4 regions of the Aliihoeflea sp. PC F10.4 genome follow, and region 3 is predicted to be linked to each of the others. Evidence: riboswitches for the same ligand, from Rfam matches in the RefSeq annotation. Region 3 holds a riboswitch; each other region holds the start of a gene.
The links. A riboswitch is a leader RNA that binds a small molecule or an ion and turns the genes downstream of it on or off. The one in region 3 is predicted to bind cobalamin.
Positions count from the first base shown of each region.

Region 1: another riboswitch for cobalamin. It lies ahead of ACX82Z_RS12620 (DUF1852 domain-containing protein); the one in region 3 lies ahead of ACX82Z_RS17210 (ribonucleoside-diphosphate reductase subunit alpha).
Region 2: another riboswitch for cobalamin. It lies ahead of ACX82Z_RS11535 (aromatic ring-hydroxylating oxygenase subunit alpha); the one in region 3 lies ahead of ACX82Z_RS17210 (ribonucleoside-diphosphate reductase subunit alpha).
Region 4: another riboswitch for cobalamin. It lies ahead of ACX82Z_RS03210 (TonB-dependent receptor plug domain-containing protein); the one in region 3 lies ahead of ACX82Z_RS17210 (ribonucleoside-diphosphate reductase subunit alpha).

Region 1 is NZ_JBTSWH010000001.1:2,488,115-2,495,602, forward strand. Features, by position in the region: gene ACX82Z_RS12605 (MmgE/PrpD family protein) at 1-1,065, opposite strand, end outside; gene ACX82Z_RS12610 (acyl-CoA thioesterase) at 1,062-1,484, opposite strand; gene ACX82Z_RS12615 (short-chain fatty acyl-CoA regulator family protein) at 1,614-3,029, shown strand; cobalamin riboswitch at 3,096-3,294, shown strand; gene ACX82Z_RS12620 (DUF1852 domain-containing protein) at 3,458-4,441, shown strand; gene ACX82Z_RS12625 (methionine synthase) at 4,468-5,496, shown strand; gene ACX82Z_RS12630 (2-hydroxyacid dehydrogenase) at 5,648-6,601, opposite strand; gene ACX82Z_RS12635 (RraA family protein) at 6,598-7,257, opposite strand; gene ACX82Z_RS12640 (Bug family tripartite tricarboxylate transporter substrate binding protein) at 7,348-7,488, opposite strand, start outside.
Region 2 is NZ_JBTSWH010000001.1:2,246,501-2,253,988, reverse strand. Features, by position in the region: gene ACX82Z_RS11545 (pyridoxal phosphate-dependent aminotransferase) at 1-303, shown strand, start outside; gene ACX82Z_RS11540 (FAD-binding oxidoreductase) at 300-1,391, opposite strand; gene ACX82Z_RS11535 (aromatic ring-hydroxylating oxygenase subunit alpha) at 1,402-2,649, opposite strand; cobalamin riboswitch at 2,763-2,971, opposite strand; gene ACX82Z_RS11530 (hypothetical protein) at 3,289-3,528, shown strand; gene ACX82Z_RS11525 (methyltransferase domain-containing protein) at 3,528-4,985, shown strand; gene ACX82Z_RS11520 (YidC/Oxa1 family membrane protein insertase) at 5,019-5,693, shown strand; gene ACX82Z_RS11515 (sulfatase-like hydrolase/transferase) at 5,710-7,488, shown strand, end outside.
Region 3 is NZ_JBTSWH010000001.1:3,414,721-3,422,208, reverse strand. Features, by position in the region: gene ACX82Z_RS17220 (GNAT family N-acetyltransferase) at 1-168, opposite strand, end outside; gene ACX82Z_RS17215 (lipopolysaccharide biosynthesis protein) at 165-1,526, opposite strand; cobalamin riboswitch at 1,889-2,085, shown strand; gene ACX82Z_RS17210 (ribonucleoside-diphosphate reductase subunit alpha) at 2,190-5,069, shown strand; gene ACX82Z_RS17205 (ribonucleotide-diphosphate reductase subunit beta) at 5,230-6,351, shown strand; gene ACX82Z_RS17200 (PTS sugar transporter subunit IIA) at 6,388-6,846, opposite strand; gene mnhG (monovalent cation/H(+) antiporter subunit G) at 6,843-7,238, opposite strand; gene ACX82Z_RS17190 (K+/H+ antiporter subunit F) at 7,235-7,488, opposite strand, start outside.
Region 4 is NZ_JBTSWH010000001.1:655,433-662,920, reverse strand. Features, by position in the region: gene ACX82Z_RS03225 (ABC transporter permease) at 1-747, opposite strand, end outside; gene ACX82Z_RS03220 (ABC transporter permease) at 751-1,785, opposite strand; gene ACX82Z_RS03215 (ABC transporter substrate-binding protein) at 1,902-3,572, opposite strand; cobalamin riboswitch at 3,849-4,044, shown strand; gene ACX82Z_RS03210 (TonB-dependent receptor plug domain-containing protein) at 4,189-6,114, shown strand; gene ACX82Z_RS03205 (ABC transporter substrate-binding protein) at 6,114-6,977, shown strand; gene ACX82Z_RS03200 (FecCD family ABC transporter permease) at 6,986-7,488, shown strand, end outside.

The sequences.
Region 1 (7,488 bases), 930 kb from region 3:
GGCGAAGATATACATGATCGAATGGTCGAGCGTTTCGCGGCTCGCCTTGGGGTCCATCTTCTGCGGATCGTTCGCGCCGGTGCCGATCACGTAGTGGGTGTGATGGCTGGTATGGATGACGATGTTCTCCACCTTGGAAGTATCACCGACCTTCGGCCCCATACGGCGGGCAAGGTCGATCAGCGCCTGGCTCTGGTATTCGGCCGAATGCTCCTTGGTATAGGTGTCCATGATCGCGCGCTTGGCCTCGCCCTTCTCGGGCAGCGGCACGGCGTATTCCGCGCCGAGGCCTGAAAGCAGGTAGGCGATGAAACCGTCCTCGCCTTCCCATGCCGGCGACGGCGCGCCTTCGCCGCGAAGGACGCGATCGACGGCCTCGACCGCCATCTTCCCCGCAAAAGCGGGCGCATAGGCCTTCCAACTCGAAATCTCGCCCTTGCGCGACTGGCGCGTGGTAGTCGTCACATGCAGCGCCTGCTGGACGGCCTGATAGATCGTCTCCACCGATAGGCCGAGCGCCGTGCCGATACCGGCCGCCGCCGAAGGACCGAGATGGGCGATGTGGTCGATCTTGTGCTCGTGCAGGCAGATGCCTTTCACGAGATTGACCTGTACCTCATAACCAGTGGCCAGTCCCTTCGCGAGGGCTGCGCCCGACAGGCCGCAATGCTGCGCGACGGCGAGGATCGGCGGGATGTTGTCGCCAGGATGCGAATAGTCAGCGGCGAGAAAGGTGTCGTGGAAGTCGAGTTCGCGCACCGCCACGCCGTTCGCCCAGGCCGCCCATTCCGGTGAGACGCGCTTCGCGGTGGAGAGGCCGAACACGCTCGCGCCGGGCAGGAAGGGATGCGCAAGGGCCTGCGCCCGTGCGCTGACGACCGGGCGACGCGCCAGGGAGGCTGCGGCGACGGCGGCGTTGTCGATGATGCGGTTGCCGATCATCTCCACAACGTCAGCGTCGAGCGCAACATCGTCGGCGGCGACAGAAGCTATCTTCCAGGCAAGCTGGTCCTCGCGGGGGAGCTTTTCGGCGGATTTATAGGTGCGGACCTTATGCGACTTCACGGATGGCTTTCCTCTGCTTGATCAGACTCTGGGGCGGGAATGGGTATCGGGATGCCGTCGCCATCGACGGCGACCATCATGAACCGGCCGGAGACGGCCGGGCCTGCCGTCGCAGCGTCGTGCTGCTCGGGCACGATGTCGACGTCGACCGTCATCGAAGAGCGCCCCTGAAAGACGACCCTCGCGCGCATCTCGATTATGGATCCGACGGCAATAGGACGGATGAAATCGATGTTGTCCGCCTTGGCCATCACCACCGCGCAATGGGCATGACGGGTGGCACAGACATAGGCGGCCTTTCCCATCAAATGGAGAGCGTTCGCTCCATAAAGGGTGCCGTAATGGTTCGCCTGTTCGGGAAGCACCACCTCCAGAAAGTTGGCCTTTCCCTGCCTGCTCGTAATCGGTTGCGCGTCCAAATGCTGTGTCCGGTTGGCTTTTCAAATCCGCATTGTCCACATATGGTGAAATCGATAAACTACTGAAAATGCGTAGCTTTGCGAATTTGTCTTGTGAATTTGCAAAGTTTGCGAAGAACGGAGGGCGCGATGAAGAAGGCGTTCATGGGTGTACGCCTGAAAAGGCTGCGCGAAGAAAAGCGGATGACACAGCAGTCGCTCGCCGACACCTTGGGTATCTCGCTGAGCTACCTGAACCAGATCGAAAACAACCAGCGTCCGCTCACCGTGCCGGTCCTCCTGAAGCTCAATGCGTCCTTCGGCACCGACGTTCAGTTGTTCTCCGACAGCGACGAAGTGCGCATCGTCGGGGAATTGCGGGACGTTCTTTCGGACCCGGCGTTCGGCGAGGCGGTCTCCGTGGCGGAGATACGGGAACTGGCGACCAGTATGCCTGCGCTGGCGCGTGCCTTCATCAATCAGGGCCGCCGTCTCAAGCAGTCGAACGAACAGGTGCTGGCCTATTCGGCGCGGCTCGGCGGGGATGGGCACGACCGCGCAATGCCTCTGCCGTCAATGCCGTTCGAGGAAGTTCGCGATTTCTTCTACGCCCGACACAATCACATCGATGAACTCGACAGGGCGGCTGAAACGGCGGCGGGGGAAATGGGAATGCCGGTAGGCGATATGGCCGGTGCCATCGCCGAGCGCCTGCGAGAGCGTCACGGCGTTCTCATTGTCGATCTCGAAGAAAGCAGTTCGGCCCAGCGCAAATTCGACAAGGAGATGCGCGCGCTGCGTCTTTCAAAAAGGCTCACATCGGGACAGCAGGCCTTTCAAATGGCGACGCAACTTGCGTTTCTCGAGCAGATGGACGTCATCGGCAGCATCGTTGCGAAAGCCGGCTTCTCGAATGACGAAGCCCGCTCGCTTGGCAGGATCGGTCTGGCCAACTATTTCGCCGGAGCGCTCATATTGCCCTATGTGCCATTCCTGCGGATGGCGGAACAACTGCGCTATGATATCGAACTCCTGTCGCAGGAGTTCGGCGTCGGCTTCGAGACGGTCTGCCACAGACTGAGTACGCTCCAGCGACCTGAAGCACGAGGCGTCCCGTTCTTCTTCGTGCGGGTGGACCGCGCCGGAAACATGTCGAAGCGGCAGTCTGCAACCGACTTCCATTTTTCTCGTATCGGCGGCACGTGCCCGCTGTGGAACGTCTACGATGCCTTCTCGAATCCCGGGAGACTCTTGACGCAGGTTGCCGAGATGCCGGACGGCCGCGCCTATCTGTGGCTTGCCCGCATGGTCGAAAGCTCCCGCGGCGGACACGGCGCGCCCCGAAAGACATTCGCCATCGGACTCGGCTGCGACATCGTCCATGCCGATAGGCTGGTGTATTCAAAAGGCATTGCGTTGGCCGATCCCTCGATCCGCACGTTGATCGGTGCCGGTTGCAAGGTTTGCGAACGTGTCGGATGCACGCAACGGGCGTTTCCACCTTTGACGAAAACGATCGTCATCGACGACCGCACGAGTTCGTTCGCGCCCTATTCAACGGCGTGATATCTCTTAACGATGTTAACATATAAACATTTCTTTATGCGATATTGACATTCAAGCAAATCCGCCCGAAAGTGTGATCGTCATGGTTCCCCGCGCGTCTCTCGCGATGTCCGGGGCTAAGAGGGAAGTCGGTGTAAGACCGGCGCTGCCCCCGCAACTGTAAGCGGCGAGCTGATGTCCAAAATGTCACTGGGGTAAACCCTGGGAAGACGGGCAGAGGCGACGACCCGCGAGCCAGGAAACCTGCCTTGGCAAAGTAACGTCCACGGGCGGGGTGCCCGGTGTGCCGTAGCGGAGGCCGCATGGCGGCTCGTCTTGCTATGTGTCCGCTGACCCATGCCCCCAACTCATTGGGGTAAGCCATGTCTGAAACCGCAGCTCGTATCGCCACGCTGGCCGTGCAGCCTGTCGATCGCTATCCGTCCGCGATGAGCAACGACTTTACGTTTCGCCTGAAGAGCATTCGCTTCGATGAGGATTACCGTCCCTCGGACAATACCCGCGCTACAACCAATTTTGCAAATCTGGCCAGAGGGAAGAACCGGCAGGAGAATTTGCGCAATGCCTTGCGGATGATCGACAATCGATGCAACGCGCTGGCGCATTGGGATAACCCGGAGGGCGGTCGCTATACGGTCGAACTCGATATCATATCCGTAGAAGTGAACGTCGACCCGGGCGGCACCGACGATGCCTTTCCAGTAATTGAAATGTTGAAGACGACGATAGTCGACCGGAAGACCGGCCGGCGCATAGACGGCATCGTCGGCAATAATTTTTCCTCTTATGTGCGGGATTACGATTTCAGCGTGTTGCTGCCCGAGCACAACAGGAACCGACCTGAATTCAGCGCGCCGGACAATTTCGGCGACCTGCATGGCAAATTGTTCAAGTGCTTCGTCAATTCCGCCGCCTACAAAGAAAATTTCAAAAAGCCGCCTGTCATTTGCCTGAGCGCTTCAAGCAGCAAGACATATTGCCGGACGAACAACAGCCATCCTGTATTGGGCGTCGAATACCTGCAGGATGCGTCATCCTCGACCGATCTGTATTTCCAGAAAATGGGATTGCAGATTCGCTATTTCATGCCGCCGGACAGCGCTGCACCTTTTGCGTTTTATCATCTTGGCGATCTGCCTGGCGACTACACCAATCTGGAACTGATCGGCACGATCAGCACGATGGAGACGTTCCAGAAGATTTACCGGCCTGAGATCTACAACGCCAACTCCGTCGCAGGCGCTCACTATCGGCCCAGCCTGAAGCATCAGGATTATTCGCTGACCCGGATTGTCTATGACCGCGAAGAACGCGGCCGGCTGGCTGTCGAGCAGGGTAAGTTCACCGAGGAGCGCTTCATCAAACCATACAAGGCCATTCTCGAGCAGTGGTCCGCGAACTACGCCCTTTGATCAATCGAAACACAAGGTCATTCGTCTTGAAAACACTTTTGCCCACGTCAACCGCCGGCAGCTTGCCGAAGCCCTCCTGGCTTGCGGAGCCTGAGAAACTTTGGTCGCCCTGGAAACTGCAGGATGAGGAATTGATCGCAGGCAAGCAGGATGCCCTGCGCCTTTCCCTCGACGATCAGCGACAGGCGGGCATCGATATCGTCAGCGACGGCGAGCAGACGCGCCAGCATTTCGTCACAACGTTTATCGAGCAGCTCAGCGGCGTCGACTTCGAGAAACGCGAGACGGTCAGAATTCGTGACCGCTACGATGCGAGCGTGCCGACGGTCGTCAGCGCTGTTTCCCGCCCCAAGCCGGTCTTCGTCGACGACGCAAGGTTCTTACGTCAGCAGACCACGCAGCCGATCAAATGGGCCCTGCCGGGTCCGATGACCATGATCGATACGCTCTATGACGCCCACTATAAGAGCCGCGAGAAACTGGCCTGGGAGTTCGCCAAAATCCTCAATGAGGAAGCCAAGGAATTGGAAACCGCAGGCGTCGACATCATCCAGTTCGACGAACCGGCATTCAACGTCTTCTTCGACGAGGTGAACAATTGGGGGATTGCCACTCTGGAAAGGGCAATCGAGGGACTGGAATGCGAAACCGCCGTCCACATTTGCTATGGCTACGGCATCAAGGCCAATACGGATTGGAAAAACACGCTGGGATCGGAGTGGAGGCAGTACGAGGAATCGTTCCCGAAACTGCAGAAATCCAACATCGACCTGATCTCGCTGGAATGTCACAATTCACATGTTCCGATCGATCTGATCGAGCTCATCCGGGGAAAGAAAGTAATGGTGGGTGCCATCGATGTCGCATCGAATACCGTCGAGACGCCGGAGGAGGTCGCCGAAACCCTGCGAAAAGCACTAAAGTTCGTAGATGCCGACAAGCTCTATCCCTGCACGAATTGCGGTATGGCCCCGCTGTCTCGTCAGGTGGCGACCGGTAAGCTGAAGGCGTTGGGCGCAGGCGCTGAGATCGTCCGAAAGGAACTTTCCGCCTGAGCATTTGCGAAAGAGAGCGGGGACATGTGCGCGCCAATGCCAAGCATGTCCGCGACGGACGAGGTTAAAAAATGCATCCGGCCAAAATAGCGCTATTCAGTTGTCCGCCGGCCAAAAGCGCTTCAACGTTTTTACGAACGCTGAAGCCTTGTTACACTTCAGTTCGAAGCCTCCCGAACTCAAAAAAGTCTCGAGCGTTGTCTAGAACAAGTTGTTCCATTGCCAAACGGGTATCGATTGTCGCACTGCCAATGTGCGGCGTCAGCACAACGCGATCTGTTACAGTGGGAAATGGATGGTGCGGGAACGGTTCTCTGTCCAGAACATCAAGCCCTGCCCCCGCAAGCTTTCCATGAACGAGCGCGTGTTCAAGTGCGGCCTGATCGACGACGCTTCCGCGCGCGATATTTACGAGTATGCCGGATGGTCCAAGTGCATCGATGACTTCGCGGTCAACGAGGTTGCGCGTCTGTGCGTTGGCGGGGACGGCAATCACAAGGAAATCGGCCCAACGCGCAAGGGCTACAAGATCGCTCTCGAGCGCATAGCCGACATCCGGCAGCGCGCGTCGGCTGTGGTAACGGATATCCATGGAAAACCCGCTGCCGCGCTTGGCTATTGCCTTGCCGATCCGCCCGAGACCCAAAATTCCAAGCCGCTTGCCGGAGACGCGTATAGCCAAAGGGAACTCGCCCAGTTGCTTCCACCGTCCATCCTTGACGTATTTGTCAGCCATCGCGACTCGGCGGGCCGTTGCCAGCATCAATGCCCAAGCTAGGTCTCCAACGCACTCATCGAGAACATCCGGCGTATTGGAAATTCGCACGCCCGCCGCCCGGGCAGCTGCAATATCGAGCGTATCGTAGCCGACACCCCAGCTGCAGACTGCCTGCAAACCTGGCAATGCAGACAGGTCTGATGCGCTCAGACCGCGGCGCACCGTTGTCACTGCCAGCCGTGACTCACGAAGGTGCCACATTTCGCAGTGGTCCCGCTTCGCTTCAGTGAACAATTGGACGACCGGAAACTCGCGCGCGAGCTGCGCATCGAATTCCGGCGAGATTGACGCCAGCTGAACGATCCCACCTCGACTGGAACCCTTCATCGAGGGATGTAGCCGGCAGCAGCTGCCGCGTCGGCAAATGACAACCCGTCTGCAATTCCCTTCTCGACCTGACGATCAGTCTCCAGTGCCGCACGAGCGGCAGCCAAAACCTCTTCCATACGCGCGCGCGGTACGACGACGATGCCGGTTTCATCGCCCACGACGAGATCGCCTTCTCGGACGGAAATGCCGCCAAGCGTGACCGGTTGCCCCATAGCCGCAAGCTTCAGCCTGCGCTTTCCGGTTCGGGGCGTGACATGTCGGCTGGCAAGCCAAAGGCTTGTTTCCTCGATCTCGTCCAGGTCGCGGCAGGCACCATCAATGAGAACCGCAGTTGCACCGCGCGCTGCGGCTGCACCGGATGCAATGCCGCCGAAGGTCGAGATGTCCGCGCCCCCTGCATCAACCACGAGCACCCTCCCCGGCCCCGTCGCATCGACAAGCCTGCCAACCGTGAAATCCGCAGATGCGAAATCGTCCTTCCGACCGACTATGTGGCGGGCCGTGACGGCAAACGCTGCAAAGCGCCCGGTCCCACCCCGCTTCACGATTCCTTCGACGACGCCATCGATGTCGAGTCCATCAAGTGCGTCGGACCAGGTGCTGGTCGCAATCTTTTCGCAATCGGCGAGGAACTGCACATCAGTGAGATTCATTATAACATGCCTAGATCATATGGGTGTTGCGTCGAGCCGGCCGGCCCCGAATAAAAGGCCGGCCGGCTTTTCCACTATGAGAGCCGGAATCTATTCGAGCGTCGTTCCGGAGAACTCCACCGCTTCGGCCCACCGCGCGCTCTCATTGACCATGAATTCGGAGAACACTTCGGGAGACGTGTTGTCGACGATGCCGCCCATGTCCAGAAGCGTCTGCGTCCGCCCCGGATC
Region 2 (7,488 bases), 1.2 Mb from region 3:
GAAGCCTGGTTGCGAAAGGTGATAAGCGATGTCGCCGCCTGCCGCGACCGGCTTTACGACATAGCGGCGACGAACGGCCTGGCCGCGATCCCCTCGGCCACCAATTTTGTCGCGATCGATTGTGGTGAAGATGGTGCCTTCGCACTGAAAGTCATGCAGGAACTGATCGCTCGCGACGTGTTCGTGCGCAAGCCGATGGCTCCGGTTCTCGACCGCTGCATCCGCGTTTCGGTCGGCCCGGCCGCCGAGATCGATCTGTTCGAGGCCGAGCTTCCGAAAGCGCTTGCCGCCGCGCGCGGTTAGGCTTCGACCGTCACCGGCCCGAGCGGGCGCGAGCAGCATGCGAGGATATAGCCTTCCTCGATCTCGTGATCGAGGATGCCGCCATTGTGGCTCATCTCGACTTCGCCCGAAAGCTTCATCGTCTTGCATGTTCCGCAAAGACCGAACTCGCAAGCGGCCGGAATACGCACACCCGCCGCGCGCGCGGTTTGCAGGATGGTCTGGTCGGGCAGGCACATCGCCTCGACGTCGGACGAGGCAAAACGCACCGGCTGTGCGTCGGCCGGCGGTTCGGCGTTGACGATTTCCTCGAACGGCGCCTGAACGCGCTCGATCGTCGGCGCGCCGAAGCTTTCCTGATGATAATGCGCCATGTCGAAGCCTTCGGCTTCAAGGATCTGGCGCACTGCGCGCATGAATGGGTCCGGCCCGCAACAGAATATCTCCCGCTCGGCGAAGTCCGGCGCAAGGAGTTTCAGCCGCGTGCCGTCGATGCGCCCGACATGGCCGAAGCCGCCCTCGCGCCGCGCGCGTTCTTCCAGAAGAAAGTCGAGCGACAGGCCGTGCATGTAGTTGCCGACGAGTTCCAGTTCGCGGCGGAAGATCAAATCTTCGTAGCGACGCGAGCAGTTAATAAAGGCGACATCCGTTTGCGGCGCGAAATCGTTGAGCCACAAAAGCATCGACATCATCGGCGTGATGCCGGAACCGGCCGACAGGAAAAGATATTTGGCGGCAGGATGGTTATGCAGCGAAAAATCGCCCGACGGCCCGAAGGCCCTTACATGGTCGCCGGGCTTCAGATTGTCGAACATCCAGCGCGTGCCGATCGAATCGGCCTGCGCCTTTACCGTCACGGCGATGGAGAATGGGCGCGACGGGCTCGACGAGAGCGTATAGGTGCGCATCAGTGGTTCCGGCTCCGCCGGCAGTTCCAGCGTGATGAACTGGCCGGGCTGGTAGCGGAACCATGTCTGGCTATCCGAACGGAATGCGAAGCTCTTCACGTCCGGCGCTTCGTCCACGACGCGCAGGCATTCGAGCACCTGAAGGCGGTCGTCCCACGGCGCCATCTCGTCCAGATATTTGTAAAGGGACGTCGCGTTCATTTCGTTCTCCTCAGGCCACCGAGCGCAGCGCCGGCTTGGCGTCACCCGTCAGGCGGTCTTCGGCGAAATTGCTGTACCATTCGACGAACTGCATGACGCCGCCCTCGTGTTCCTCGGAATAGGGGCCGGGTCGATATGCGGGCGAGGTGATGCCGAACGCGTTTTCCTCGACGATCCGCCGATCCTGGTCGTTCGTCTCCGTCCACACATGGGTGAGTTCGGCAAGGTCGTAATCCACGCCCTCGACGGCATCCTTGTGAACGAGCCATTTGGTCGTCACCGCCGTTTCCGTGGCGCTGATGGGCAAGACGCGGAAGGTGACTGCATGGTCACCGAGAACATGGTTCCAGGTCGTCGGGTAGTGATAGAGAAGAAGCGCGCCGATGCGGTCCGTCGAAACGGAATCGGACAGGTTCTTCTTCACCGCGCGCTTGCCGCTCATCGTATAGCTGACCGCGTCTCGTACGAGCGGTACGCGCGTGACGCGATATTGTCCGTCTTCTGAAATCTCGAACGTGCTCGGCAATCCGGCCGCCTCGCACCGGTCCCAGTGTTCAACGATCTCAGGGTCGCTTTTCGACCCTTGAACGCCAACAGCGGTCGGCGCTTCGGGAAAGGTCTTGCATAGCTCGGGATGGTTGCCCGCGCAGTGATAGCACTCGCGATTGTTTTCCCAGACGAGCTTCCAGTTGCCCTTCTCGATGATGGTCGATTCGAACGCGACCTTCGTTTCGGTCAGACGATGCGGGGCGAGATAGGGCTCGAGCTTTGCCCGAACCGGCGCGAAGTCCGCCGGTTCGTCGGCAAGGCAGATGAAGAGGTAGCCGGCGACGCCCTCGCAGGCGATCGGCTTCAGGCCGAATTGCGAAGCGTCGAATTCCGCCCCCATCTGCCGCGCGAATACGAGACGGCCGTCAAGGTCGTACGTCCACTGATGGTAGGGGCAGACAAGCTTTGCGGCCGTTCCCTTGGCAGCAGTGCACACGCGCGAGCCGCGATGGCGGCACGTGTTGTGGAACGCGCGGATCGAACCTTTTGCGTCACGCACGACGACGACCGGATATTCACCGACCTGAACCGTCATGTAGCTGCCTGGCTTGGGCAGTTCGCAATCATGGCCGATGAACAGCCAGTCCCGATACCAGATCAGCTCCATGTCGAGCTTGAAGAAATCGGGGTCCGTATAGAAGGCGCGGTCGAGGCTATAGCCCGGCTGCCTTGCCTTTAGTCTTTCGAGCATTTCCTTGCGCGTATCCATGTCCTGTCCTGCCTTCAATGCGAAGACTGAACTGGTGGAGATGGCAAAGGAGAACGCGTGGGCGTTTCGCTGCCCACATGCATTCGCCTCTCGATCGCCCACCGCGATCAGTCGGTTTCAAACCTCTTCAGGCTGGTTTCCGGACTCTGGAGCGACCCTTCTGCAAGGCCCGCCGCAACACCTTCCCGGGCTGTTCGCCCAGTGGCTCCCGCTGCGACTTCATCTCCACCACCGTTGCGGGGGCAGCGCCGGCATCCGACCGGCTTCCCAATTCTCCTCGCCCGAAGTGATCGGACGCGGCACCTGAATGGCACGACTTAATCATCCGGCGCGTGATTCCAGTCGCATGATTGCGACATCGGATAAGCGTCCGGCGACGCAGTTCATATCAAAATGTCTCTCCGGGCGATTTGGGATGGCGGTGGCTTACGTAAAGACCGAGAGCGGGGACAGAAGCAATACGGCCCAATGCCGTCCCGATTGCCAATATTTGACCGGCAGCGGCGAGCGCTTCGCATCTGTCATTTGTGGACCATGCCCACCATGACTTGCCAGCCGGCAATCCAAATGCCATTAACATCCGGCTAAATATATGTTGGCAAATTTTATGACGCCCTAAAGAACGTCTGGATACTTGAAATGATGAAAGCACGCCTGCCTATCTACGCGCTCTTTGCGTTCATGTTAACGACTCGGGATTCTTTCGCCTATATCGATCCCGGAACGGGCAGTGTCGTCACGACTGCGATCATAGGATTCTTTGCGGCCGCGGCCTATACGCTGCGCAGATATTATTATCGGATCACGGATTTCTTCTCCGGGAAAAATGCGGACAAGGAAAAGGCGAAAAGCGCTGAAAAATCCTCAGGGTCGAGATAATGATGGGGAGCGTCGCAAAGGCACGTCCCCCGCTAGAAACCGATTTTGTTGCAGATTCCGGGTCTTTCCGAGACCGTAATAACCGCGTCTACGATAATGGAACGGCAATCGTCCGCGGAATAAGCGAGGACGCCGCCGCGAATTGGGAGTTGCTGTGTCAAGAGCCGTTTTATCAGGCTCTCGTCGACGCCGGAAAAATCATACAAACGGAGCATGCCGAGTCCGCGCTGGTGCGTCCGGGCCAATGGCCAAGGCATCTCAAGCACGCACGTATTCCATTCATCTCATATCCGTATGAATGGTCGTTCGGAATGCTGAAAGATGCTGCACTCCTTACGCTCGACATTCTTGAGAGCGCGCACGAAAGCGGATGGACGCTCAAGGACGCAACCGCCTACAACATTCAGTTTATCGCCGCGAAACCGGTCTTCATCGATATTCCGTCGTTCGTTCCTCATGCTGAAGGCGACCCGTGGGTCGGATACCGCCAGTTCTGCATGCAGTTTCTTTATCCGTTGATGTTTCAAGCTTACAAGGGCATCGATTTCCAGCCCTTCCTAAGGGGTAATATCGAAGGCATCGACCCGCTTGTCGCCAACAAGGTTATCGGCAATCTGGCGATATTCAAGAAAGGCGTTCTTTCGCACGTAAAGCTACATGCGAGCATGCAGGAACGGTCTTTTCGGGCGCAACTTTCCGAAGCGCAGCGCCTGACCGAAGATGCCAATCAGGTCCCGACAGAACATAAGAAGCTCCACCATTCGAAGGCGATGGTGGTTGGTACGCTTCAGGGTCTGCGTCGGACGATAAACGCTCTTTCATCGGGGGAAGAGCCGACCACCTGGAGTGCTTACGACACCACCCATAGCTATAGCGACTCATCCTTCGACGTGAAGCGGGATTTCGTAAGTCGGGTGTCGGCAAAAAAACACCGCCAACTGGTGTGGGATCTGGGATGCAATACTGGCACTTTTTCGAGAATTTGCTCCGACAATGCAGACTATGTCGTTGCGGTGGACGGCGACGTAAAGGCGATAGACCACCTGTACTATGGTCTTAAAAGCGCGGCCGCCGGAAACATACTCCCGCTGACGCTCAACTTGGCGAACCCGTCACCAGGACAGGGGTGGCTGAGCGGTGAAAGAAAGGCATTTGTAAATCGCGGAAAGCCGGACCTGATACTCTGTCTTGCGCTCATTCATCACATCGTCATCTCGGCGAACATTCCGCTGGCGGAGTTTCTTCAATGGCTGAGAAGCTTCAATAGCGAGATCGTGATCGAATTTGTCAGCGTCGAGGACGCCATGTCGAAGATGCTTTTGAGAGGGCGCGTCAATCAGTACGGGGAAATGACGGAAGCAGAATTCGAAACGATTGCTTCATCGATTTTCACGATTGAATCGTCCCAATCTCTAAAGGGAAGTCATCGCAAGCTGTATCATTTGACCCCGCAGTGAAATTTGCGTTCGCGGAGAGGGTAGCGGGGGCGAATGGAAATACTAGCTTTTATTTCGCAGCCTATCATCTATGGCATGCAAATTATCTTGGATGCTGTTCATCAAGCAACTGGTAGCTTCGGCCTCGCCATTATAAGCCTGAGCGTTGCGGCACGTTTGATCACGTGGCCGATCGCTCGTGCCGCAAGGAAAGCTCAAGCCAGAGAAAAACAAAAACAGGACGAAATGGCTGTCGATTTGGCGGACGCCAAATCGAGCTTGTCCGGCCGAGCGCGATTTGAAGCTATCGAGGCTATATATACCAGACACGGTTATCACCCGATACAGTCGCTCTCCGGCCTGGCCCCACTGGCGCTCCAAATTCCGTTTCTACTAAGTGCCTTTATTCTTCTCAGCAGCTATCCCGCTCTGCAAGGCGTTCCGTTTCTGGTTGTCGACAATCTTTTGGAGCCGGATCAACTCGTTCAAATTGCAGGAATTTCCATCAATCTCTTGCCGATCGGATTGACGCTATTGGGGATAGTGGACTCTTATGTAAATCCTTTAGCGACAGCATCTACACGCAGGCGGTTTCTCATAGTCGCTATTGTTTTGTTGGGGCTTATTTATTGGGCGCCTTCCGCGGTGTGCCTCTATTGGGCCTCAAGCAATTTCATTTCGCTCTTGTCTTCATTGCTTATGCGGTTTGCCGCTCGAACCAGCAGATAAAAAAAGGGGTCGGAAAATGACGCGAACCCGTCTATTTCATTTATTTGCAATTCTCAGCATTTCCATTGGGCTGATCTACTCTTCTCTGGCCGACAACCCGACGTTTTTTGTCGCTCACCAGACGCAGCCGGTAGACGTTTTTCTTATGATCGTCGCCGTGTCGATAATCGGCCCGTTGGCGCTTACGCTTCTTGTAGCTGCCATATGCTGGATCGCAGGACGCATTTCCGCTCGCCTTGGTAGTGTCATATTGGATGTAGCGCTGTTTATCGCGGCTTCGGTGTTGGCGCTCGTTGTCTGGAAAAGCGCTCTGAGTGTCGACCCTGCATGGATATGGGCTATCGCATTGGTGTCGGCAGTCATCTTCGTTGCTGCCTATATTCGATACCCTGCTGTCGGTTCGGTGGTTGGCTTCGCTTCGATCGGCATAGTCGTCCTGCCCGTCCAGTTTCTCCTGGATTCCAACATTCGCCAAATCTATTTGCCCGCTACAAATGTGGCAGATGATCAAATGCCGGTGGATGCCGCACAACCCATTGCCCCGGACACCCCTGTGATCTGGCTCACCTTCGATGAGTTTCCGCTTACGGCCATTTTGACCGAGGACCTGCAGATCGATGGCGCGCTCTTTCCAAATTTCAAAAGGCTTGCGGACACAAGTTACTGGTTTCGCAACGGAACAACCGCTTACATGTCGACGCTGGCGTCTATCCCGGCCTCTATGTCCGGCAGGAAGCCTACTGAGCTTATAAGAATAGCCGACACGAACAGCTATCCGGTCAACCTTTTCACCCTTTTCGGCCCGGGAAGGCGCGTGATTGCTCACGAGCCTTTGACGAAACTCTGCCCTGAACAGATGTGCGCTAACGAAACGCTTCCGACCATGCGACGCCTGTCAGGATTGTTCAGCGATATCCGGGTGCTGGCCAGCCACATGGTGCTCCCTGATCCCGCCGTTTTCGGTATATCTCCAATTGGCGACCAGTGGATGGGTTTTGGCGGCGAGGCTGGAAACGACACCTCCTCCGAAGGCTATTGGACTTTTGGACGGGTCGATCATTTCCGTCGGGCACTGGCTGAAATTTCCTCGAGCAAAGAGTCTCCCCTGTTCTTCCATCATCTGCTGCTTCCTCACTCGCCGTACATTTTCTTTCATAACGGAGACTACTATCTGAGCAAGAGCGTCGCGGTGCGGGGCGAGCGTGACGGGATATGGTCCGACAATGAGCTCTGGGCCCAGTTAGGTTATCTGCGTGGCATCCATCAGATCGGATTTGCCGACCGACTCCTGGGGGAGTTGTTCGACAAACTGAACGCGGAGGGGCTACTGGAACGTTCTTTGATAGTAGTGACGGCTGACCACGGAAGGGGATACAGAGCCGGTTCGGGCACCCGTGACTTTAGGGCGTCTGCTGCAGGCTCAGGTCATCACCTGGCAGACATCGCTTCGGTGCCATTATTTATTAAATTGCCTGATCAAATCGCAGGTCGAACCACAGATGTTCCTATGGAGACAATAGATCTTCTGCCTACTGTCCTACGGACATTGAACCAAACGCCGCCGGACGATATGCGCGCTGGACTGGATTTGAACATGGATTCGCTCGATTTTGATCGACCAATAGGACGTGGCCGGCAAATTCGTAATTTCGCTTTCGAGGAATTCGATATCCCAGAAGATGTCATGCCTTTTCTCCACGAGGCGGTGGATTACAGGACGTCGATCTTCGGAACCCCCTCTTCATGGGATGACGTGATGCTCACGGGAGCGGTGGATGCCGGTCTGTTGAACTCC
Region 3 (7,488 bases):
GTCCTCCAGCGCATCGGCCGACAGCGCGTTCCAGTGCTCGGCCGGCAGCGCAGCCAGCGCTGCGGCGTCTATCACCTCGGCCCGGCAAGGCATTTTCGTCGTATGCAAGGCCCGGGCGCCAGCGATCCGGCGCGCGTAGGAGGACGATTGATATATCGTGTCGCTCATGTTCGAACCTCCTGATGGGCCGTGGCGGCGATGCTGCTGAAACCTGCCGGCAGGACGATGCCCAGTTGCCGGTGCGCGAAGATGGCGAGAATGATGCCGCGCAGGGCAAGCGCGGTGGCGGTAGCGATCGCTGCACCCGTCATTCCCATTATCGGGATCAAGGTGAAGTTGAGTGCCAGATTGGCAAAAAGCGCGATGAAGAATCCGAGCGCGCACAGGCGCTCGCCGCCCGTCATGGTGAGAATGTCCTCGCCGGGGCCAAGCGCACAGGCCATCACGATCCCGAGGCACAGGACGGGAACGACGGACGTGGCCGCGTCGTATCCGTCACCGAAAAGAGCGAGCAGCGGGCCGGCGAAGACCCACAGGAACAGCGCGCCGGCAATGGCGAGCGTGGTCGAGAGCGTGGTAGCGGCCCCGACTAGACGCTGGAGCTCGTGACGCTCCCCTTGCGCCGCAAGAGCCGCGTATTTCTGCGCGGTCGCCGCCGATATCCCATAGGGAACGTAGGAAAGTATCTGCGCCAGTCGCGTCGCGGCGAAATAGAAGGCGACGATCTCGGGCGGCATGAACAGGCCGAGGATCAGAATGTCGGCATTGTGGAACAGAATTTCGCTGGCTTCCAGCAAGGCCACCGGCATCGCCACCTTGAACCAGCAGCCGATCCTGTAGGTCGCCCTCGCACCGGCGAGCAACTTCTTCAGTTCGCCGCGCAGGAGCAGATATTGCACGGCGACCGAGGCCGCCAGCCCGCCGACGGTGAAGCTCATGATGGTGACCGCGTCGGCCGAACCGCCCGTGGCGAAAACGAAACCGACGCCTGCCAGAATGGCCAGATGCCGCAGGAGCATCGCAGGCCCGATGCCCAGAAGCGGCTTGTCGAGTCCGCGCGCGATCGCCTCGAGAAACTCCTGAAGCACCAGAAGCGGGATAACGAGAAAGGCGAGCGTCGCCAGCGTGACCATTTGCGGCGAAAGCCCAGTCGGGCCGAAATGGATGATTGCCAGCGCAACGAGCGTCACAATCAGCGAAACGCCGAGCGCCAGCGCGAGAGCGAAATGGAGAAGGCCAAGCGCCGCGCCGGCGTCGCCCTTTGCCCGGTATTCGGAAACGAACCGACAGACGAGCTGGTTGGTGCCGACCGTCGCGCCATGCCCGAGAAGAAAAAGCCAGACCAGAACCAAAGCATAGGACCCGAACGCTTCGGCTCCGACGAGCCGCGCGGCGGCGATCTGGGCGACGAAAGCAAGGGCAGCAGCGCCGACGCGAAGGCCCATGACGGATATGCCGGTACGGGAAAACCCGCCCGGATGCGACGCCATTCTCGCCCTGACTATCTCGATCAGGCCCTTGCCCATTTCCCTCGCCCTTGCTCCGGCGCGTTACTTTACAATCGAACGCGCCAAGCGCATGTCGTCAAAATCAATTACGCTTAACAGAAACTTAGCGGACGAACGCAACTTTGGCTGTCAGCGAATTGCAGCAACATTCGCTGAAATCCCCATTTTGCATTTTGGCATAAAAATAATGATCAAGTGTTAAGCTTGAGAATGTCGCTGTCAATACTGACCGGGAATCGCTCCTTCGGACATTCATACTCCATGCTTCCAGCTCATCGATCTTGGCGAGGCCGCAGCGTGTGTCCCACCACGCCGATGCACTCGTCATCATTGCGATGTGAATATCCAAACTAGATATTGACGAGTGTGGGGGTCGCTACGCAATATGCAGTTGTCAGGGTCTTCCAAAGTCGATTCGGTGATGGAGGCTAAGAGGGAAGTCGGTGAAATGCCGGCGCTGCCCCCGCAACTGTAAGCAGAGAGCGTTTCGTCGAGTATGCCACTGGTGTTTACCGGGAAGGCCGACGAAAAGCCGCGACCTGCGAGCCAGGAGACCTGCCTTGACGATGTGAACGAACCCGGGCGGGGTGCTCCGGCGGTGCGCATGGCTCATGGTCGTCATTCGGCCAGTGAATTTGCGCGTTGCTTCTTCATCCCCGTCCACAGCGCCACGGGGACAAGATGCCGGCGACCAGTGCACTTCAATCAAACGGAAACCATCCGATCGAACTTCCGGTCGAAGCGGCCACGAAGGCGCCGGCCGAGCCCGGCTATCGCCTGATCCGACGCAATGGCGGCGTCACGCCGTTCGATGCGTCCAAGATCACAATCGCTTTGACCAAGGCGTTTCTCGCTGTCGAGGGCTCGACGGCAGCAGGCTCGCGCCGCGTCCACGACATCGTCGAGGAACTGACGGACGGAGTCGTTTCCGCGCTGACGCGGCGTGTCGGGGAGGGGCGCACCTTCCATATCGAAGATGTGCAGGACCAGGTCGAACTCGCCCTGATGCGCGAGGGACATCACAAGGTCGCTCGCGCCTATGTGCTCTACCGCGCCGAGCGTGCACGCGAACGCGAAGCCGAAGCACCTGCCGCCGTGCAGTCGGCGGCATCCTCGCTGAACGTGAAGGGAGAGGACGGCGCGCTGCTGCCGCTCGACGAGGCGCGCCTTGCCCGCATCGTGGAAGAGGCATGTGACGGGCTTGATGCGGTGTCGTCCGTGCCGATCCTCGCCGAGACGAAGCGCAATCTTTATGACGGCATCACCCTCGACGAATTGTCGCTCGCCCCGATCCTTGCCGCGCGCACACTGGTCGAGCAGGAGCCGAACTACGCGTTCGTCTCGGCGCGCCTTCTCATGGACAAGCTGCGCCGCGAAGCGCTGACCTTCGTGTCGGGCCGAAGCGAACAGGCGACACAGGCCGACATGGGTGCGCGCTACGCTTCCTATTTCCCTGACTTCATCAGTACCGGCATCAAGGCCGACCTGATCGACCCGGAACTTGGCCGGTTCGATCTCGCCCGACTGGGTGCTGCACTGAAGCCGGAGCGCGACCAGAACTTCCAGTATCTCGGACTTCAGACGCTCTACGACCGTTATTTCCTGCACACAAAGGGCAAGCGTTTCGAACTGCCACAGGCGTTCTTCATGCGCGTTGCGATGGGGCTCGCGATCCGCGAAATCGACCGCGAGGCGCGGGCCATCGAGTTCTACGATCTTCTGTCGTCCTTCGATTTCATGGCTTCGACGCCGACGCTGTTCAATTCCGGCACGACGCGGCCGCAGCTTTCCTCTTGCTTCCTGACCACCATCGGCGACGACCTCGACGCCATCTTCAAGGGCGTGAAGGACAACGCCTTGCTGGCTAAATATTCCGGCGGGCTTGGAAACGACTGGACGCCCGTTCGCGGCCTCGGTGCGCATATCAAGGGCACCAATGGCGAAAGCCAGGGCGTGGTGCCGTTCCTTAAAGTCGCCAACGACACGGCCATTGCGGTCAATCAGGGCGGCAAGCGCAAGGGTGCGGTCTGCGCCTATCTGGAGACGTGGCACGTCGACATCGAGGAATTCCTCGACCTTCGCAAGAACACGGGCGACGACCGCCGCCGCACGCATGACATGAACACGGCGAACTGGGTGCCGGACCTGTTCATGGAGCGTGTCGAGGCGAACGGCGAATGGACGCTGTTTTCACCGGATGAGACGCCGGACCTGCATGACCTTTACGGCAAGCCGTTCAAGGCCGCCTATGAGGCTTATGAGGCCAAGGCCGCGGCGGGCGAATTGCGCGTTCATCGCAAGGTGCGTGCGCTCGATCTGTGGCGGCGCATGCTGACCATGGTTTTCGAGACCGGGCATCCGTGGGTGACGTTCAAGGACCCGTGCAACATCCGCTCGCCGCAGGGGCATATCGGCGTCGTGCACTCGTCGAACCTTTGCACCGAGATCACGCTGAATACGTCGAAGGACGAAGTGGCCGTGTGCAATCTCGGCTCGATCAATCTCTTGAACCACGTCACGACAAAAGGTCTCGACCTCGACCGGTTGGCAAAGACTGTCGGCACGGCGATGCGCATGCTGGACAATGTTGTCGACATCAATTTCTACACCATCCCAGAGGCGCGCAACTCGAACTTGAAGCATCGTCCGGTGGGGCTTGGCCTGATGGGTTTTCAGGACGCGTTGCAGAAGCTGAAGATTGCCTATGCGTCGAAAGACGCCGTCGAGTTCGCCGACCGTTCGATGGAAGCGATCAGCTATCACGCCATCTCCGCTTCGGTCGATCTTGCCGCCGAGCGTGGCCGCTATCCAAGCTTCAACGGTTCGCTGTGGTCGCAGGGCATCCTGCCGATCGACTCGATCAAGCTGCTCGAGGACGCGCGCCCCGGCGTGGATATGGATGGAGAAGCGACCCTCGACTGGGCCGCTTTGCGCCAGCGCGTGACGACCACCGGCATGCGCAATTCCAACACGATGGCGATCGCGCCAACCGCGACGATTTCCAACATTTGCGGCGTCTCGCAATCGATCGAGCCGGGCTACCAGAACCTTTTCGTCAAATCGAACATGTCGGGTGATTTCACCGTCGTGAACGCACAACTCGTCCATGATCTGAAGGAACGTGGCCTTTGGGACGAGGTCATGGTGTCGGACCTGAAATATTTCGACGGGTCCATCGGCCAGATCGACCGAATCCCTGACGATCTGAAGGCGATCTACGCGACCGCGTTCGAGATCGATTCGGCCTGGCTGATCGAGGCGGCATCGCGCCGGCAAAAATGGATCGACCAGGCGCAGTCGCTCAACCTCTATATCGCCAATCCATCAGGCAAGAAGCTCGACGAGCTTTATCGCTTCGCGTGGAAGAAGGGGCTGAAGACGACCTATTATCTGCGTTCGCGTTCGGCGACCCACGTGGAGAAATCCACCTTGAAGGGCACGGACGGCAAGCTCAACGCAGTGTCGGCCAGCGTTGCCGCTGCGCCGATCGAGGTCGATCCGAATGCCGCGTGGGGCAAAGCCTGCGCGATCGATGATCCCGAATGTGAGGCGTGCCAGTAAGGCTCGAATTTACCCCTCTTCCGTCTCGGCGCGTTGCGCCGATCCACCTTCTCCCACAAGGGGAGAAGGTAGGGTGCTCTTCCTTCTCCCCTTGTGGGAGAAGGTGGCCGAGCGGAGTGAGGTCGGATGAGGGGTCGTAAAACATATGAAGGAACACAAAATGCTCGACTGGTCAGAACCCAAAGCCACACCCGCCGCCACGCCGTCCGGTGAAGGTGCTCCACTCGCAGACGCTACCGGCCTTGGCGAGATCGAACGCGGCGGCGCGCGCGTCTCCGTGGACGACAAGCGCATGATCAACGCCCGCGCCGACGTGAACCAGCTTCTGCCGCTCAAATATCGCTGGGCGTGGGAAAAGTATCTCTCCGGCTGCAACAATCACTGGATGCCGACCGAGGTTTCCATGCAGGCCGACATCGCGCTGTGGAAGTCGAAGGACGGTCTGACGGAAGACGAGCGGCGTATGATCAAGCGCAATCTCGGCTTCTTCGCCGCGTCTGAATCGCTCGTCGCGAACAACATCGTCCTCGCCATCTACCGGCACCTGACCAACCCGGAATGCCGGCAGTATCTTCTGCGTCAGGCGTTCGAGGAGGCGATCCACACGCACACGTTCCAGTACATCGTCGAAAGCCTCGCTCTGGACGAGGGGGAACTCTTCAACATGTATCGCGAAGTGCCGTCGATCACCGACAAGGCGGCATGGGCGCTCAGGCACACGCAAAACCTCGACAATCCGGATTTCCAGACGGGAACGCCGGACGCCGACCAATCATTCCTGCGCGATCTGGTCGCTTTCTACGTCATCTTCGAGGGCATGTGGTTCTATACCGGCTTCGCGCAGATCCTGTCGCTTGGCCGGCGCAACAAGATGGTCGGTATCGCCGAGCAGTATCAATACATTCTGCGCGATGAATCGATCCACTTGAACTTCGGCATCGACGTCATCAACCAGATCAAGATCGAGAACCCGCATCTGTGGACGAAGGCGTTCCAGGACGAGGTGCGCGGCATGATTGCGGATGCCGCTGAACTCGAGGCCTCCTACGGCCGTGATACGATGCCGCGCGGCTTCCTTGGGCTGAATGCGGCGCTGTGCGAACAGTATATGCACTTCATCGCCAATCGCCGCTGCGCGCAACTCGGTCTGTCACCGGTCTTCGCCGAGGTCGAAAATCCGTTCCCGTGGATGTCGGAAGCGATGGATCTGAAGAAGGAAAAGAACTTCTTCGAAACGCGCGTCATCGAATATCAAAGCGGCGGCGCGCTAAGCTGGGACTGAACGGCTCCAGAGTGATGCCGGCATGCCCGGCATCTTTTATTCGGGCGGTAGCACGCACTTGACCTGAAGGAAGTCGATCACGTCCTGCGGCGTGGCGGCGGTGCGCAACCCGTTCAGGAATTTCGGGTCGCGCAGATATTTCGCGAACTGCGCGATCATCTGCACGTCCGTCGCCTCCGGCGGCGTGACGATGCCGAAGACGATGTCGACCGGCTCGTCGTCCGGCGCCTCGAAATCGAGTTCATCGCGCAAAAGGATGATCGCGATGACCGGCCGGTCGAGTTCGGCCAGCTTGGCGTGAGGGATCGCGACGCCCTTGCCGATCGCTGTCGAACCGAGCTTCTCGCGCGCACCGAGCGCGTCCGAAACGGTGTCGGGTTCGATCGACGTGTCGCCCGCGATCAGGCGCGCCAGCGCCTTTACGACGCTGCGCTTGCCATCATACGACGCCTTCGTTTCGACGCGCGCGGCGGAGATGAAATCGGTAAACTTCATTGGGCGGTCTCTTCTGTTTCCGGGGTTTCCGGCTCCGGCGCGTGGCGCGCTTCCTTGGGCAGTTCCGGGCTGCGTTGCATGCGGTCGCGGTAAAGCGTGGCGCGGCCGAGCATCATAAGCGTGACGGGCGTCGTCACCGTGACAAAAATGCCGATCAGGATTTCGTGGAAGATGGGTCGTGCGGACGCCGCCGTGAAGATGATCATCGATGCCATGACCATGCCGCCCGCACCCCAGCTCGTGGCAAGCGTCGGCGCATGGATACGGTCGTAGAATGTGCGCAGGCGCACGAGGCCGATCGTGCCGAGCAAGGTCAGCCCGGCGCCCAGAAGTAGGAACGCTGCCGCCGGAATTGCAGCCCAGATCGGAACATCGGCAAGATGGATTGTCATTCGATCACCTCGCCGCGCATGAGGAATTTTGCCAAAGTCACGGTTGCGACGAAGCCGAGCATGCCGATGACCAGTGACGCTTCGAAGAAGATCGTATTGCCGGTGCGCACGCCGAAAGCCAGCAATTGGAGCATCGCGCATACGTAAAGCGCGTCGAGCGACAGGATGCGGTCCTGCGCGCGCGGGCCGACCGCCATGCGCCAGGTACAAAGGCACATCGCGATTGCCAGCGCGCCTTGCGCGATCCAGA
Region 4 (7,488 bases), 2.8 Mb from region 3:
CAGCTCGTTCGGCGCGATGCTGACGATGCCGAGCGGATCGGCGTTGAAAACGAGGCCCGCATAGATCCACCCGCCGATGAGCAGGGTCAGTCCGAGCTGGATCGCCAGCAGCCCCGGTCGGTGCTTGTTGCGCGTATAAAAGAGCGTGGCGAAGAAGATGATCGGGAACAGGAAGAACACGCCCGCCATTGCGTAGGGAATGGGTGTTTCCATGATGCCCGGCGTCACCAGCAGGTAGAAGAGCAGGATCACCGGGAAGGCGAGCACCAGATTGGCAAGGAACGACAGAACACCGTCGATCCGCCCGCCGTAATAGCCGGCCGGCAGTCCAAGCGTAGTGCCGACCATCAGCGCGAAACCGGTCGCGGCCGGCGCGATCAGGAGCACGATCTGGCTGCCATAGACCGTGCGCGAGAAGATGTCGCGCGCCAGCCTGTCACCGCCCAGAAGGAACGCCTTGCCGGATTCGGGATCGATCGCGCCGGGCAGCGAATCCTTCATGATCAGCACCTGCGCCAGCGGATTGAAAGGCGCGATGAGGGAAGCGAATATCGCCGTGAACAGCCAGAAATAGCACAGGCTGACACCGGCGACGCCGACGCCGGAGCCGAAGAGTTCGCCGTAGAGGCCGAGGCGCTTGCGAAAGGCGAATGACAGCGAGAGCACCACGGCAAGCGCCGCCCAGACGGGCCAAAGCTGCCACAATATGCCGGTGATGATCTGCGGAACGGTCAGGTATTCATACATGGCCTACTGCACCCTGATCCGTGGATTGAGATAGGCGTAACCGATGTCGGAAATGAGCTGCGTCGACAGGACGACGAAGACCGACACCAGCGACGCTGCCAAAAGCATATCGATGTCGTTGTTGCCGGCAGCCTCCACTAGCATGAAGCCGAAGCCCTGATAGCGGAACATCACCTCGACGATGACAACGCCCGTAAGCAGCCAAGGGAACTGCAGCATGATGACGGTGAATGGCGCGATCAGCGCGTTGCGCAGCGCGTGCTTGACCACGACGGAGCGGAAGCTGAGCCCCTTGAGCCGCGCGGTGCGGATATATTGCTGGGTCATCACCTCGACCATCGAGGCGCGGGTCATGCGGGCGATATAGCCGATGCCGTAGATCGCCATCGTCATCACAGGCAGCGTGAAATTGGAAAAAGTGATGCCTTGCGCGGTGGCGCTGGCGGCCGAGCCGTTCAGCCAGCCGAGCCATGAGGCGAAGATAACGGTGAAAATGACGCCCGAGACATATTCGGGCGTCGCCGTCGTGGTGATCGCGGCGACGGAAAGCGTCCGGTCAGTTCGCGTTCCCTCCCGCATACCGGCGAATATGCCCATGATGAGCGCGACCGGCACCATCGTCACCATGACCCAGAACATCAGCTTGCCGGTAGCTGCCAGTCCGGGGAAAAGCCGATTCTCGACATTCGTGCGAAAAGTGGTCGAACAGCCCCACTGGCCCTGCAGGATGCCGGAATAGGATGGCTCCGTCGGCTCCGAACAGAAGGCGAAGCGGCTCACCGCCTGCCCGTTTTCATCGACGGCCGGTTCCTTTTGCACCACGCCGAGCCATTGCCCGTAGCGGATCAGGAACGGTTCGCGATAGCCGTTGCGTTCGAGCCAGCTTTCGATCTGCGCGTCTGGCGTGCGCATGTCGAGCTGGCTGATCGCGAGCCGCCGCAGGTTCGGGTCGAGATTGACGAGAAAAAAGACGACGAGCGTCAGGCAGACCATGGTTATGGCCATGACGCCCAACCGCTTCACGATGAAACCCAGCATGTGCCCCCTGCCGTTCTGGTTGGGGTTTTATAGTTATGTTCCCCGGTACAGTCGGCGAGGGCCGTTGCCGCCCCTCGCCTTCATGTCGCGTATCCGCGCTGTGACGAGATGGCGCGTCAGGCGCTTTCGTCAAGCCAGACCTTGCCGAGATCGATCTCGAAGGTCGGGTGCATGCCGTGGTTCTTCACCGCCTCTACGGAGTGGTTGTAGAGCGTGCGCCAGTAGGGCTGGATGATGATGCCCGAATCCTGGATGATCGTCTCGATCCGCTCCATGACCGACTGACGCTCTTCCGAATCGGCGATCGAAAGGGCTTCGGCGATCAGGCCGTCGAGTTCCTCATTGGAGAACGCAGTCTCGTTCCAACTGCCGCCGGTGCGGTAACCGAGCGCGATGACCTGGATGCCGAGCGGGCGCATGTTCCAGTTGGTCGCCGAGAAAGGATACTTGGTCCAGTCGTTCCAGAAGGTCGAACCGGGAAGCACGGTCCGCTTGACGCGGAACCCGGCCTCGCGAAGCTGTGCGGCCACCGCGTCGCACGAGTTGCGGTGCCAGGTCTCGTCGACCGAGATGATCTCGTGCTCGAAATCCATCTGGCCGGCTTCTTCCATCAACTGCTTGGCACGGTCGACGTCGCGCTCATGCGTGGCGATCTGGACGTGGTCGGGCTGGATCGGCGCGACATGGTAGTTGTCGGCCTTTTCGCCCGCACCGTCGATGCCAAGCGCCAGGATAGCGTTGTTGTCGACGCCGAGCTGAACGGCCTTGCGCACGTTCTGGTCGTCGTAAGGTGCGTTGTCGACGTTCATGCGAATGGTCAGCGTGGTCGAGGTCAAAACCTCCGAACGCACGAGACCGAGGCTGTCCATGATGTCGAGATAGTCGGCGGTCGTCTCGTAGTTCGTATGGATTTCGAGCGCTTCGAACGCGTTGACCATCGCCGACGGATCGGTGCCGTAATCGATGAATTCGACGCCGTCGAGATAGGCTTCGCCATCCCACCACGCGCCGTTTTCGCGCCGCTTGAACTCGATACGATCACCGACCGAATAGGAAACGAGTTCGAACGGACCGGTGCCGATCGGATTGGCGACCCAGTCCGCGCCCGTCTCGTCGAAGGTGGGGTGAACGACCAGCGCAGGATAATCCGAGAAGCCCGGAATGATCGAAACGTCCGGCTCCGACAGGATCAGCTTGACCGTGTAATCGTCGACGCGTTCGATCGCGCCTTCGCGCAGCTTGTTGGTGTCGGGGTCGATCATCGAGGCGACGCGGGTCGCCATCGAGTTGCCTTCAGCAGTGCCGTCGGCCCAGCGCGTCAGATTGTAGATGACGTCGTCTGCGTTGAATTCATCGCCGTTTGTCCACGTCACGCCCTGCCGCACGTTGAGAACGTACTCGGTGGCGTCGTCGTTGGCTTCCCAGCTTTCGAGAAGCTTGCCTTCGAAGGTGAACTCGCGCGTGTACTTGACGAGCGGCTCGAGCGACTGGCGCATGCCGTTGGAGATTTCGGACCAGTCGGCCGTGCGCGGGTCCTTGTTTGCCTTGACGAACATGGCCACGCGCAGGACGCCGCCTGTCACCGGCTCGCCAAGCGCTTCATCCTGCGCCAGCGCCTTCGAAGGTGCGGCGAGGCCGATCATCGAATAGGCAAGCGCGGTCGAGGCCCCGAAGACGGACGCGATGGCGAGGAATTCGCGTCGGTCGACGCGTCCGGCCTTCACATCCTCTGCCATCTTCTCGACGTGTTCGGGAACGCGGTTCCCGCTACTTCTGAAGAAACTCATGCCACCGATCTCCCGTTTGTTCCTGATGTTCCCTACCATCCCGTATCGGTGGGCGAATGTCAAAAACCCCGCCAGATCAGGATGTTCGACTATAATTTGATACCAGGCCGGCCGTTCCGTTGGCGTAAAAGCGACATCGAACACCCCGTTTTGGCATCTTTTGCGACCAAATATGACGCAGTGTAATCCCGAACGGCCGTTGCTGCCAGGCAACATCGCGTGACGTCCGGTCGGCCCCGCCAATGACGTGATTGACCGTCACTCCCAGTGCTTGCTACGTAATTTTCAGCTTGAGGTGCCGGTGCGAGCAACGCCGGCTAAGAGGGAATGCGGAAGGACGATTTGTCCGAGCCGCGGCTGCCCCCGCAACTGTAAGCGCAGAGGACATTCGAAAACCACTGGGCGGTGCCCGGGAAGGTGAATGATCCGCTGAAGCGCGAGCCAGGAAACCTGCCTTGAGCGTCACCTTTGCCGGATGCGGGGAGCGTCCGGGGCTGTGGTTTCGCAGTGGTGACATATGTCATCGCTGGCGAAGCCGGATCGGGGCGGTCCGCAGGTTTCTCCAGCATCTTTGAAAAGATGGGTTCCGGCCGCAGGCCGGATATCGGGGGACCGAATGTACGCTTTCAAACTGGGCGCGGCCTGCGCTGCATCTGCAATCGCCATATTGGCAAGCCTGCCCGCGCATGCGCAGTTCACCGAACTGCCGCAGATCGTCATTACGCCGAACCGCGCGCCGACAGAGGCCGAACGCTCCGGCTCGCGGGTCGAGACGGTCACGCGTATGGAGATGGAAGAGCAGGACCTGCCGCTCGCCGTCGACTATCTGGAGCGCCTGCCAGGCATCTCCGTATCATCACCCGGCGGCCCGGGCGCGGAGGGATCGCTGTCCGTGCGCGGCGCGCCGCGCCGCTACGTCAAGACGCTCTATAACGGTATCGATATCGGCGATCCAACGAGCACGCAGGTTCAGACCTCCTATCAGTATCTCCTCTCTGGTGGCCTCGAGTCCATCGAGGTGCTGAAAGGCTCCCAGTCGACGCTTTATGGTTCGGATGCAATCGCGGGCGTGATCTCGTTTTCGACCCTCGGCGATATCGAGCCCGGCATCTCGCACATCCTCCATGGCGAAGCCGGCTCGCGCGGAACCGTTCGTGGGGGCTACGGCCTGCGTGCAGCCAACGATGCCGGACGTGCCGCAATCAACATCACCGGCTTCCGCACCGACGGCATTTCTGCAGCAGCGGGCGGCAGCGAGCGGGACGGCTATGAGAATGTGACGTTCGACGCGACGGGCGAATATCGCCTGAACGAGGTCGTATCGGTGTTCGGTTCCCTGCTCTACATCGACGCCGACGCTGACTACGATGTAGACCGCTATGTAGATAGCGTCACCGGGGAGATTATTGAGCCACAGGATACCGACGTAAATGTTAACGATAACGAGCAGATCGGAATGCGCGTCGGCTTCAATGCCAATTTCCTCGATGGCCGCTTGAAGAATACGCTTTCGGTCCAGCACTTTGAGGTCGATCGCACAATTGACTCGAATCACCCTGCATTCGGCCCGTTCGATGCTGATTATGTCGGCGAGCGCCGGAAGATAGATTATCAAGGCTCACTCGACGTTAATGAGTGGCTGCTGCTTCAATATGGCGCCGATTACGAGCGGCAAAGAGCGCAAACGGTCGATAGCTACGGCTCCGATACAGACGATTCATTTTCTCTCGCTGGCGTTTGGACACAAGCGGTTCTGGAGCCAACTGAATTATTGAACCTATCAGGCGGTGTGCGATATGATGATCACTCCGAATTTGGTGATAATCTCACATATCGGGCGACAGGATCTTATCGCTTTGGCGAAAGCGGATATCGCCTTCATAGTTCGTTCGGCACCGGCTTTCGCGCACCGAGCCTATACGAATTATTCGGTCCCTTCGTTGGCAACACCGATCTGGAGCCGGAAGAAAGCGTCTCATTCGACGTTGGCTTGGAGTATCGGTTCAATAATAGCCTTGCTGCCGACTTGACCTATTTCATGCTCGACATTGACAACTTGATTCAGTTTGCTGGTGGCAGCTATGCACAGGTTCCCGGCACTTCGCGTCAGCGAGGCGTGGAAGCGTCGCTAGTCTATGAAGCCAATGATTGGCTCTCGCTAGGCGCAGCATACACCTACACACATACGCAGGACGCCAACGGCAACCGCAACTTGCGCGTTCCACGCCACGAAATTGCGCTCACGACGACATACAAGCCCGCCGAGAAATGGGCTATTTCCGGCACAGCCAAAATTGCCGTTGACAGTGAAGACGAAATCATCGTGAGCAGCGTCGCCGGACCATTTGGCTTTTCTGGAGTCAACGGCCGCGTCAAACTCGACGACTACGTCCTCCTAAACGCCAAGGTCTCTTACCAGGCGACCGAATCCACGGAGCTTTACGTGCGCGGCGAAAACCTGCTCGATCAGGACTACCAGACGGTGCGTGGCTTCAATACGCCCGGCATCGGCGTCTTCGCCGGCTTCCGGTCGACCTTCTGATGAAAAGGGCGGCGCGCGGACAATTCATTCTGCGCGCCGCCGCCTTTACCCTCGCGTTGACTGCGCCTGCATTCGCCGCCGACCCGCCGCGCGTCATGTCGATGAATGTGTGCACGGACCAGCTCGTGCTGCTTCTGGCCGATCCCGGTCAGATCGTCTCTTTGTCCGATCTTTCGACGGACCCGACGCTTTCCTTTCTCGATGAAGAGGCAGCGAACTACCCCAAGAATGGCGGACGGGCCGAAGAGGTGTTCCTGTCGAAGCCAGACATCGTCGTCACCGGCACGTTCAGCCTTCACAACACGACGAGCCTGCTTCAGCGCCTCGATTTCCATGTCGAGGAATTCGCCTACGACAACACGGTCGACACAGTTCCCGCTGAACTCCGGCGCATGGGCGCGATCGTCGGACAGAGCGAACGCGCCGAAACGATCGCCCGCGACTACGAGCGCGAACTTGAAACTCTGCGCGCGCGCCAGTGCCCTACCCGCCCCACCGCCATCGCCTATGAGCAAAACGGCGTAGTGCTGGGCGCGGGCACGCTTGCCGACAGCGCTATGGAAGCCGCTGGCCTGACGAACCTTGCCGCCGAGCTCGGCTATTCGGCCATGACGCCCCTGCCCCTCGAACAACTCGTCTCGCACCGGCCCGACATCGTCATCCTGTCTGAACCCGTCGAGGGAGCGCCCGCGCTCGCCGACCAGTTCGTCAGCCATCCGGCCTTGAAGGCGCTGGATGGCGCAAGGGTCGGCGCATTCGTGCCGCAAGGCGCCTGGGCCTGTGGCGCACCCTTCGTCATCGAGGCCGTTCGCGCCTTGACCGAGTTGCGCGAGGAGATCGCGCCCTGCGACGAAACGCAGTAAAGAGCGCCATGCTGAACGCCATCCTCGCCCTTGCCTGCGTCATCCTCACGGTCGCCTCCCTGCTGATCGGACCGGCCGATCTCGATCTTGCATCGAGCGTGACGGGCCTGTTTGCGGGCGGCGACGAGGCAGCCATGATCATTATGCAGGATATCCGGCTGCCGCGCGCGCTTCTGGCGCTGACGGTCGGGATCGGTCTCGGCCTGTCAGGTGCCGTGCTGCAAGGGCTCCTGCGCAATCCGCTCGCCGAACCCGGCATCATAGGCATCACGGCGTCGGCCTCGTTCGGCGCGGTCGCGATCTTCTACACCGGCCTTGCCGGCGCATCGCTTTATGCACTGCCCGCAGGCGCGCTTGCCGGTGCGGCGCTTTCCGTCGTGCTTCTGCTCGGCATCGCAGCACGCGCCGGCGCAACCCTGACGCTGATCCTCGCGGGCGTTGCGCTGACCAGCCTTGCCGGGGCGCTGACCTCCCTTGTCCTCAACCTGTCGCCGAACCCCTTCGCCAGCTA